Regions from separate parts of the Vibrio sp. 811 genome, predicted to be linked through region 1. Evidence: riboswitches for the same ligand, from Rfam matches in the RefSeq annotation. Region 1 holds a riboswitch; the other holds the start of a gene.
The links. Region 1 has a riboswitch for thiamine pyrophosphate ahead of thiB (thiamine ABC transporter substrate binding subunit). Riboswitches for the same ligand answer to the same signal wherever they lie in the genome.
Positions count from the first base shown of each region.

Region 2: another riboswitch for thiamine pyrophosphate. It lies ahead of thiD (bifunctional hydroxymethylpyrimidine kinase/phosphomethylpyrimidine kinase); the one in region 1 lies ahead of thiB (thiamine ABC transporter substrate binding subunit).

Region 1 is NZ_JAWOUB010000004.1:256,146-261,214, forward strand. Features, by position in the region: gene thiP (thiamine/thiamine pyrophosphate ABC transporter permease ThiP) at 1-1,117, opposite strand, end outside; gene thiB (thiamine ABC transporter substrate binding subunit) at 1,159-2,151, opposite strand; TPP riboswitch at 2,224-2,360, opposite strand; gene R7Q46_RS09650 (flavin prenyltransferase UbiX) at 2,398-3,036, opposite strand; gene mpl (UDP-N-acetylmuramate:L-alanyl-gamma-D-glutamyl-meso-diaminopimelate ligase) at 3,042-4,400, opposite strand; gene fbp (class 1 fructose-bisphosphatase) at 4,713-5,069, shown strand, end outside.
Region 2 is NZ_JAWOUB010000030.1:2,618-7,686, forward strand. Features, by position in the region: gene R7Q46_RS23310 (TldD/PmbA family protein) at 1-594, opposite strand, end outside; gene R7Q46_RS23315 (TldD/PmbA family protein) at 594-1,979, opposite strand; TPP riboswitch at 2,291-2,398, shown strand; gene thiD (bifunctional hydroxymethylpyrimidine kinase/phosphomethylpyrimidine kinase) at 2,496-3,353, shown strand; gene R7Q46_RS23325 (ABC transporter ATP-binding protein) at 3,343-4,098, shown strand; partial or broken gene R7Q46_RS23330 (ABC transporter permease) at 4,157-4,891, shown strand; gene R7Q46_RS23335 (ABC transporter substrate-binding protein) at 4,939-5,069, shown strand, end outside.

The sequences.
Region 1 (5,069 bases):
CCAAAATAATGGTGCCGATTAACTCTATCTGATCGGCTCGCGTGTTTTTGTACTGCAACCGCCAACGGCGACTGGTCAATAGTATGGACACCCCTGCAGCGACCGCAAGCGCGCTAGCGACACAGGCGACTTTGAGGGAGTTCAATAGCGCAGACCAAAAACGCTCATCGGTTAATACTGTCCAAACTTGTTGGTTGATGCCACTCAGTAACACCATCAATAACGGCGGTATTACCAGTAAAAAGGCACCTATGATCCAAAAGCTATCCCAAGCTTTTGACCACCCATGATCCTTCGTCAAATATTGCTGTACCGATGTGCTTCCAGCACTGATAGAAACAGGCCTTGTTAACTTCTGCACTCCAATAGCAAGCAGTCCACATAACAGCATCTGCCACAGCGCCAATAACGCCCCAGCTTGTAAATCAAAATCAAACTTAATCGCTTGGTAAATGGCCAATTCAATGGTGGTGGATTTTGGCCCGCCCCCCAACGCCATTACAGTGGCAAAACTGGTAAAGCACAACATAAACACCAACCCACAAACGTGGGGAAGCTGCTGCCTTAAACGCGGCCATTCTACCCAGCGAAACTTATCCCAATGGCTCATCCCAAGATGCGCGCAAAGCTTATGCTGCTCGGCAGGAATAGACTCCAAGGCTTGCAGAAGCAATCGTGCCGCGTAAGGTAAATTAAAGAACACATGGGCGAGTAAAATGCCGTTCAAACCGTAAATAGAGAATGGCAGTTTAGTGTCGAAACTTTGCAACCACTGCGCCAACAAACCACTGTTGCCATAAATCGCTAACAGCCCAAAAACACCAACCAAAACCGGCAAAACCAGTGTCGATGCAAACAGCTTAAGCAGTAATGATTTACCAATAAATTGGCGACGCGAAAGTGCGTGCGCTACTGGAATGGCAAAGCCAACACTGAGCAATGTGGAAAGAAACGCTTGGTAGAAACTGAACTTGGTGACATGTTGATAGTACGGGTCGCCCCATACCACAGACACATCAAGTGAAGGGGCTTGAACAATCAAAGCACCTAGGGCAGAAATAACAAAGGTCGCGATGATCATCGCGACCCCTAAACCTATTTTTGGAACAGAATTCAAAGGTAAAACCTATCTCATTCAGATGAGGATGGAAACGTCAGCTAAAACGTCAATGCGCTTTGCCATTCGCGAATCCAAGACTTACGCATTTTTGCCACTTCATCAGCACTAAAGCTCAACGACTTGCTTGGAACACTCAAAGTTTCAAAACCTTTAGGTAACTCAACGTCAGTGACTGGGTACATCCAGTTACCCGTTGGCATCGCCGATTGGAACTCATCACTTAAAATGAAACTCATAAATTGATCAGCAAGTTCTGAATTTTTTGCCCCTTTCACTTTGGCGGCGACTTCAACTTGCATGTAGTGGCCTTCAGCAAAATTCGCCGTAGCAAACTTCGAATCGTTTTCCGCAATTAAGTGGTACGCAGGTGAAGTGGTGTAAGAAAGCACTAAATCGGACTCACCATTGAGGAACATAGAATACGCCTCAGACCAACCTTTCGTGACCGTTACGGTTTTGCTCGCTAGCTTCTGCCACGCTTGCGTCACATCGTCGCCATAAATAGATTTCATCCATAGCATCAAGCCTTGGCCCGGCGTTGAAGTCCGTGGATCTTGGTAAATCACTTTCAGATCGTCGCGCGTTTCCACCAGCTCTTTCATGCTTTTCGGCGGATTAGCCAGTTTCTCTTTGTTGTACACAAACGCGAAGTAGCCGTAATCGTACGGTACAAACGTCGTGTCACTCCAACCGTTTGGTAACACTGTGTTAGCCGTATCCACATCGTGCTCGACAAGCAGACCGGTTTTCTTCGCTTCTGCCATCAGATTGTTATCCAAACCTAATACGATGTCCGCTTTGCTATTACCGCCTTCAAGACGAAGACGATTCAGAATCGACACACCATCGTCCAACGCTACGAAGTTAACGTCACAGCCACATTTTGCTTCAAAAGCTTGCTCGATTTTAGGACCCGGCCCCCAATCTGCGGCAAAAGAGTCGTAGGTATAGATGGTTAATGTGTTTTCAGCGGCAAACGCTGAAGTTGAAGTAATTGCAGCTAGGGCAATCAGATTTAGAGTGGGTTTCACTGCTCGCTCTCCATGAGTATTTCAGAGAAATAAGTTGAGCGGCACAGGGTTTGAGGCGGCTATTAAGGACTTCCAATATCCAGACTCAATTCCTACGCCAGCATTATCTGGTTCAGGTAATACGGGTCCCTAGTTAAACACTTAGGTCTCAGCGCCCCAATGCATTGATTGACTCAATGCTAAATGGGTTTGCTCCCCGATGAGTTGGATGGATTGTAAAGGTATTTGAGTGGTTACACAATCAGCTCACGAACGCTGGTCATAACCCCAACGAGGCACCAAACCTTGCTCAATACCTAAGTGGTCGAGAATTCTCGCCACCATAAAGTCCACTAAGTCTTCAATGCTCTTTGGCTGATGGTAGAAACCCGGAGCCGCTGGCATGATGGTGACGCCCATTTGCGATAGCTTGTGCATGTTCTCAAGATGTAGCGTTGAGAATGGCGTTTCGCGAACCACGAGCAACAGCTGCCCGCGCTCTTTCATTACTACATCAGCGGCCCGTTCGATCAAGTTATCTGACATACCATGCGCAATCGCTGCAACGCTTCCCGCAGAACATGGGCAAACCACCATTTGCTTTGGTGCAGCAGAACCAGACGCAACCGGTGAGAACCAGTCATCTTTACCGCAAACGGTGATGTTATCGGGATTGCAGTTCAGGTGCTCTACCAATGCTTGCTGCGCTGCTTCTGGACCACTTGGCAGCTTAAGATTATGCTCGGTTGCCATCACAACACGAGCTGCCGAAGAAATCAGAACGTAGACATGATAATCCGCCGCAACCAAGCATTCTAAAAGACGAAGGCCGTAGGGAGCACCAGAAGCCCCCGTTAATGCCAACGTGATGGCTTTTTTGTGAGAGGGTTGTGTTTTGTTTTGCATATCAATCAGGCTTTTTGTTTTAACTGCTCAAGAAGTTTTCCGTGAATACCACCGAAGCCACCATTACTCATGACTAGAATTTGGTCACCTGCTCGCGCACGTTCGACGATCTTGGCTACAAAGTTATCTATATCCGCATCGACAAACGCTGGCTGTTTGCATTGGTCGGCAATGTCTTGCACAGACCACTCGATATTATCTGGCTGGAACAAGAAGACTTCATCTGCACTGTGTAGTGACTCTGCAAGTGTGTTTTTGTGTACACCACGCTTCATGGTGGCAGAACGCGGCTCTAACACAGCAAGGATGCGTTTTTCACCTACCTTGTTACGCAAACCACCGACAGTAAGTTCAATTGCCGTTGGGTGATGCGCAAAATCATCGTAAACCGTCACACCTTGTTCTTCACCTTTCAGCTCTAAACGGCGCTTGGTATTGATGAAACGCCCTAATGCCTGACAAGCAAGATCCGGAGTGACTCCAACATGTCGTGCAGCAGCGATTGCCATCAGCGCATTATCCACATTGTGGTCACCCACCAAATTCCATTCGACGGTACCAACCTTCTCACCTTGCAACGCAACGTCAAATTTTGAGCCATCAAGCACTAATTTGTGCGCTTGCCAGTCGCCATCAACACCTGAAAACTGCTTTTCTGTCCAGCAACCACGCTCTAATACACCCGCTAACGCTTGATCCTGCCTCGGCGCTAAGATCAATCCATTGCCCGGTACAGTTCGCACTAAATGATGGAATTGGCGTTTGATCGCTTCTAGATCATCGAAGATGTCGGCATGATCAAACTCAAGATTGTTCATGATTAAAGTGCGAGGATGGTAATGCACAAACTTAGAACGCTTATCGAAAAAAGCACTGTCATATTCGTCGGCTTCAACGACAAAAAACATGCTTTCACCCAAACGAGCAGACACTCCGAAGTTACCGAGTACCCCACCGACTAAGAAACCCGGTTGATAACCACAATCTTCAAGTATCCAAGCAAGCATGCTCGACGTGGTCGTTTTCCCATGTGTACCCGATACCGCCAATACCCAACGATCATGCAGCAAAAACTCGTTGAGCCACTGCGGGCCAGAGGTGTAACGCATGTTAGTGTTGAGCACATGCTCGACACAAGGGTTGCCACGGCTCATCGCATTACCAATCACCACAAGATCTGGTTGAGGGTCGAGTTGAGACGGGTCAAAGCCTTCAATAATTTCAATACCTTGAGACTCAAGCAGTGTGCTCATTGGCGGATAAACGTTGGCATCAGAACCAGTGACTTTATGTCCTAATTGGCGCGCTAGAATCGCTGCGCCGCCCATAAATGTGCCACAGATACCCAAGATATGAATGTGCATAAACTAAACCTTGTAATGCGTTTTTTAATGCTTTCATTATCGCGATTACCGCCTGAAAAGCGAGTGACTTTAGCCTTCTTCTTGCAGTCCCTTTCACAAATATGACAAGGTTGAACACAGACTGTACAACCTCTTGCTTACTGATGAATCCCTCAAACAAGTCTACAAATAAATTGAGATCTCAAACAGTTACTTCATTACCATTAAAAAGATCTGCGACTTAAACTTACATCCAGCGCAATCGTTTAACATCCATAAAGAGATGCTCACTTGCGCACTACCCCCAATGAAATGAAAATGTAAGGATTAACCATGTCAGGACTGCGCACCCTAGGCGAGTTCATTGTCGAAAAACAAGCGGATTTCCCCCACGCTAGCGGTGATCTATCATCCCTTTTAGCCTCCATTCGTTTAGCTGCAAAAATCGTTAACCGCGAAATCAACGCAGCGGGTCTCGGTGATATCACTGGTGCTGTAGGCACGGAAAATGTCCAAGGTGAAGATCAGCAAAAGCTCGATGTTTACGCGAACGATAAGTTCAAAGCCGCGCTTGAAGCTCGTGATCAAGTGTGTGGCGTTGCCAGTGAAGAAGAAGACGAAGCAGTTGCGTTCAATAAAGAACTCAACCAAAACGCCAAATATGTAGTACTGATGGACCCACTTGATGGT
Region 2 (5,069 bases), on a different contig from region 1:
GCGACCCAGTGACATTCTACCCGCCATTGACTGTTTGCCATTTTTTTCAAACAAGGTATACGCGTAACAAGTGAACGAGCGCTCGAAGTGTTGACACAATGTGCCTTGAGTATTGGCGATGATCAGTTGTGTTTCGCCATCGCTGTAACCATTGTAAGGTGCGCTAGAAGCGTGAGGCAGAGCCACTACGCCTTGCTCAAGTGCGAGAGAAAGTTCGATTTTTTCGTCAACAGAAGTTGTATCTTCTTGCGCAATCTCAGCAACATCAGTCGCGATTTGGCTGTTCACGCAACTAATAGTCTGATGTTCATCTTGCTTGGAAAAGCGAGCGCTTTGCAGTGCGTTGGTCAGCATCAAGTCTAAGCTTGGTTGCTCTAGTGATTCAGAATAACTTGTCGCGACACGAGCATCTTTAATAACTCGAACACCCAGCACTTGACTTGAGCTTACTTTGTACTCATCCAGCTTTCCTTGGTTCGCTTTCAGAGAAAAGCTGCTGTTGCGGTTTACAATGACGTCCGCTTCTGCACCTTGGCGTTTTGCTTCTGATAGGACGTAATCAACCGCATTAAGAAGTTGTTGTTCTTGGCTCATTAGTTACCGCCTCCTACCAGAATGTTATCGACTTTCAGTGTTGGCTGACCGACTGTTGTTGGTACTGAACCACTTACGGAACCACACATGCCCGGCGCAAGTGCCATGTCTTTGCCGACCATGCTGATTTCTTTCAACACTTTTGGACCCGTGCTGATCAGCGTTGCTGTTTTCAGAGGCTTGGTGATTTTGCCATTTTCAATGAGATAAGCTTCACGAACAGCAAAGTTAAACTCACCCGTACCCGGTTGAACCGAGCCACCGCCCATCTTCTTCGCATAGATACCACGCTCGATGCCTGCCAGCATGTCATCAAGTGAATGCTCGCCTTCTTCGATAAAGGTATTACGCATACGCGAGGTTGGTGCGAACTTGTAGTTTTGACGACGACCAGAACCCGTAGGTTCGTAACCTGTCTTCATGCCACCCATTTTATCGACCATAAAGCTGGTTAGCTTACCGTCTTTGATCAATTGGGTGCGCTGAGTCTTCATGCCTTCGTCATCAACATGAATCGAGCCCCATTCGTTGGTCATGGTGCCATCATCGACTGCATTCACCGCGGTGTGAGCAACCATTTCGCCCATCTTGTCGTGGAATACTGAAGCTTTCTTCGCAACCGAAGTGGTTTCTAGCAAGTGACCACACGCTTCATGGAAGATAACGCCGCCAAAGCCGTTACCAATTACCACTGGCATTTCACCCGATGGACAAGCATCAGCGCCAAGTTTTACCAACGCTTGTTGCGCGATAGTTTGACCTAGCTCTTTCGCATCAAGCTGTTCACTGAACTCCCAGCCAGCAAGAGCACCAGGACCTTCCATACCAGAAGACTGCTCATTACCTTTTTGAGCGACAGTATTACCAGCAACTCGGATGTAGTGACGAGTATCGTCAACGTGTAGACCTTCTGAATTGAAGATAGACACTTGCTGTTCGCGCTGAAGCACGCTGCCAATAAACTGGCTGATATGCTCACTCTCAGCACGTGCGGCTTGGTCAACTTTCAATAGAAACGCGATTTTTGAATCTAGGTTAGCATCCTTACTTAGTGGCATGCGGCAACCATGTTGGATTGGGTAGCGGTTCAAATTCAAAGAACCCGCTGACGCGATTTGCTCACGCTTGTCTTTTGCAGCAAGCAGCGAGGTTACGCGCTTTAGTTCGGCTTCATCTGTGCTGTTGGTGTAACCGTAAAGCACCTTATGACCGAAAAAAAGACGAATACCGATACCAAAATCGATACCCGAGTTAACCTTATCCACTTCACCAGATGCGATCTGGACAGTGTTGGTTTGGTGATGTTCAACGAATAGTTCAGCGAAATCAGCCCCCAAAAAGAGCGCATGATCGATCACTGACTTCGCTGTTACAGAATTAAGCATGAAGTCTCCTTGCTCGATGATCGTCTTAGCCTTCCTAATTAACTGTGAAAAAGTTCAACAAAGTTAAATTGGCAACACGTTAAATTTTAACAGTTTTTTAACCTTGTTTTGTGCTAATCCTTGCTTAACGAGACCACGATTATTTATTAAATATTCCAGGTTCTGCTCATTCACCAGAGCGTTGCACTAGTAAATTCCACCCAGCAAACCATTTAGGTGCTTACTTTATCACTCACCTCGCATAATTGAATACTCATTATAATTACGCTCAAAAAACGTATCCCTTCCGCAATGGTCCTGCTATCATCCGAACGAAATAGTCGGGGGGCCACACGACAAGTGTTGGCTGAGATCGAAATTCGAGACCCGTTGAACCTGATTCAGTTAGCACTGACGTAGGGAACTATGCACACTTTGCCTTTCGTCGCCCCTCTTAGGTAAGCGATAGCGATCGAAAAATCGATCTATCTGCAACGGTCAAAGTCAGTTCCTATACGTCTTGTAGTAGGAGCGACCATGACGCAGCAATCACAACCTCATTCACATCACACGCCAGCCTTGCCTACCCCTATCGTATTGACCATCGCGGGCTCAGACAGTGGTGGCGGTGCAGGTATTCAAGCCGACATCAAAGCGATGTCCGCAACCGGCAGTTTTGCTTGCTCGGTAATCACGGCGATTACTTCGCAAAATACCCAAGGCGTTTCTGCGATTTTCCCCATTCCTCTCGACCATGTAGAGAGCCAACTTGATGCAGTATTTACCGACCTCAACATCGTTGCAGTCAAAGTGGGCATGCTGGCAGATTCCAACATCATCAAAGTCGTTGCAGACAAAATTAAACAATACCAGCCAAAACACCTCGTGATTGACCCTGTAATGGTGGCCACCAGCGGCGATCTATTACTGGAACAGTCGGCAATCAGTACTTTAAAAGAAGAATTGATTCCGCTCGCAGACATCATTACCCCTAACCTACCCGAAGGCGCAGCATTGACGGGTAAGCCAATGCCTCAATCAGAATCTGAAATGAACGATATGATTACCGACCTTCGTGCGCTTGGCGCCAAAGCTATTCTGCTCAAAGGCGGTCACCTTGAAGAAAATGAAAACAGCAACGATCTGCTTATCATGCAAGACAGTGCCGAGTTAATTAGCGCCAAGCGATTTCCAACCAAAAACACCCATGGCACAGGCTGTACACTTTCTTCCGCCATTGCGTCTTATCTTGGCCAAGGCAACAACCTACACAAAGCGGTGCACCTGGGTAAGCAGTACATCAGCCAAGCTATCGCACACGCTGATGAATTGGATGTAGGTAAAGGCCATGGCCCTGTGAACCACTTTTTTGCGGGTCATACTTATGTTCGCTAACGCGATTGGCATTCAGCTTTCCGATGCTAGCCTGCGATACAAAGATAGCCAAACACCGACTTTAGCAGGAATGAACATGACCATTCCCGTCGGTAAATGGACGGTATTACTCGGACGAAGTGGCTGCGGGAAAACCACAATATTGCGTTACTTAGCTGGCCTACTGGATGACCAAGTTGACTGGCATGGCGAACTCATCACAACCGATGGCGCTGCACTGCATGACCGTATCGCTTACATGGCTCAACAGGATTTATTGCTACCGTGGTTGAATGTGTTAGACAACGTCTGCCTCAGTTCTCGATTTTCTCAAGAGCAAGCACCAGAGCAAAATAGACAACGTGCACTGACTTTACTAAGCCAAGTGGGACTCGCCGATTACGCGGATGCTAAGCCAGCTCAGCTCTCTGGCGGCATGAGACAACGTGTTGCCCTTGCTCGCACTCTGATGCAAGACAAGCCTCTGGTTCTGATGGATGAGCCTTTCTCTGCGTTGGACGCGGTTACTCGCCATAAGTTGCAGACCTTGTCTGCCGAATTACTGAAATATAAGACCGTTGTTCTTATTACCCACGACCCACAAGAAGCGGTGCGATTAGCTCACCAACTCTATGTACTGCAAGGTACGCCTGCGCAAGCTCAGCACTTGGTCGTTCCAGACTCCAAGCCGCCACGAGTTCTCGATGGAGAGTGCGCCGCGCTTCAACAAGCGATTTTGGATCAATTGGAGAAAGACTATGAGTGATATGACTCAGTACAACTCCGTTTCGGCACTTATTAGTAAAAAAGAACGCGTGACCCATCCGGCTCTGCGCTTAGTTATCAGCACTGCGGTGATCTTGGGATTGTGGCAGTTGGCTGTTGTGGTATTCGACATGCCAAGCTTCATCTTACCTTCACCAATTGAAGTGCTGGATAGGTTGGTCACTCGTTACGATGTCCTGCTCAAACATACTTGGGTTACCGCGCAAGAGATCTTATTTGGCTTGGCGCTTGGATTATCGATGGGTTTGCTGTTCGCATTGCAAATGCTGATGTTCGAGCCGCTGAAGCGTTGGCTATTGCCTATTCTGATTACTAGCCAAGCGATCCCTGTGTTCGCCATCGCGCCAGTGCTCATGCTTTGGCTGGGGTACGGCATTGCATCAAAAGTAGTCATGGCGGCGATCATCATCTTTTTCCCCGTCACGACATGTTGCTATGACGGCTTGCGCAATACGCCAACAGGTTACCTCGACCTTGCCAAGACCATGGGCGCGTCTAAATGGCAGCTACTTCGTCATATTCAATTGCCAGCCGCACTACCAACTTTAGCCTCAGGTATTCGTGTTGCCGTCGTTATTGCGCCAATTGGAGCAGTGGTCGGTGAGTGGGTAGGTTCAAGCGAAGGCTTGGGTTATCTGATGCTCCAAGCCAACGCTCGCATGATCATTGATGAGATGTTTGCAGCGCTGTTTATCCTCGCTGTGCTGTCTATCTCACTCTACTTCATCACCGATAAATTATTGAAAAAAGCCATCCCTTGGGAAAGCAAATAATTACAGAAAATAACCAAAGAAAATTGGGAAAGAAAAGGAAGAACCCCGTGAATAAAAACAAACTTATGAGCGCTGCTGCTCTACTCGCTTCAGTGGTATCAACCAACGTGCTTGCCGCTGAAAAAGAGATGACACTGATGTTGGATTGGTTCGTCAATCCAAACCATGGTCCTATCGT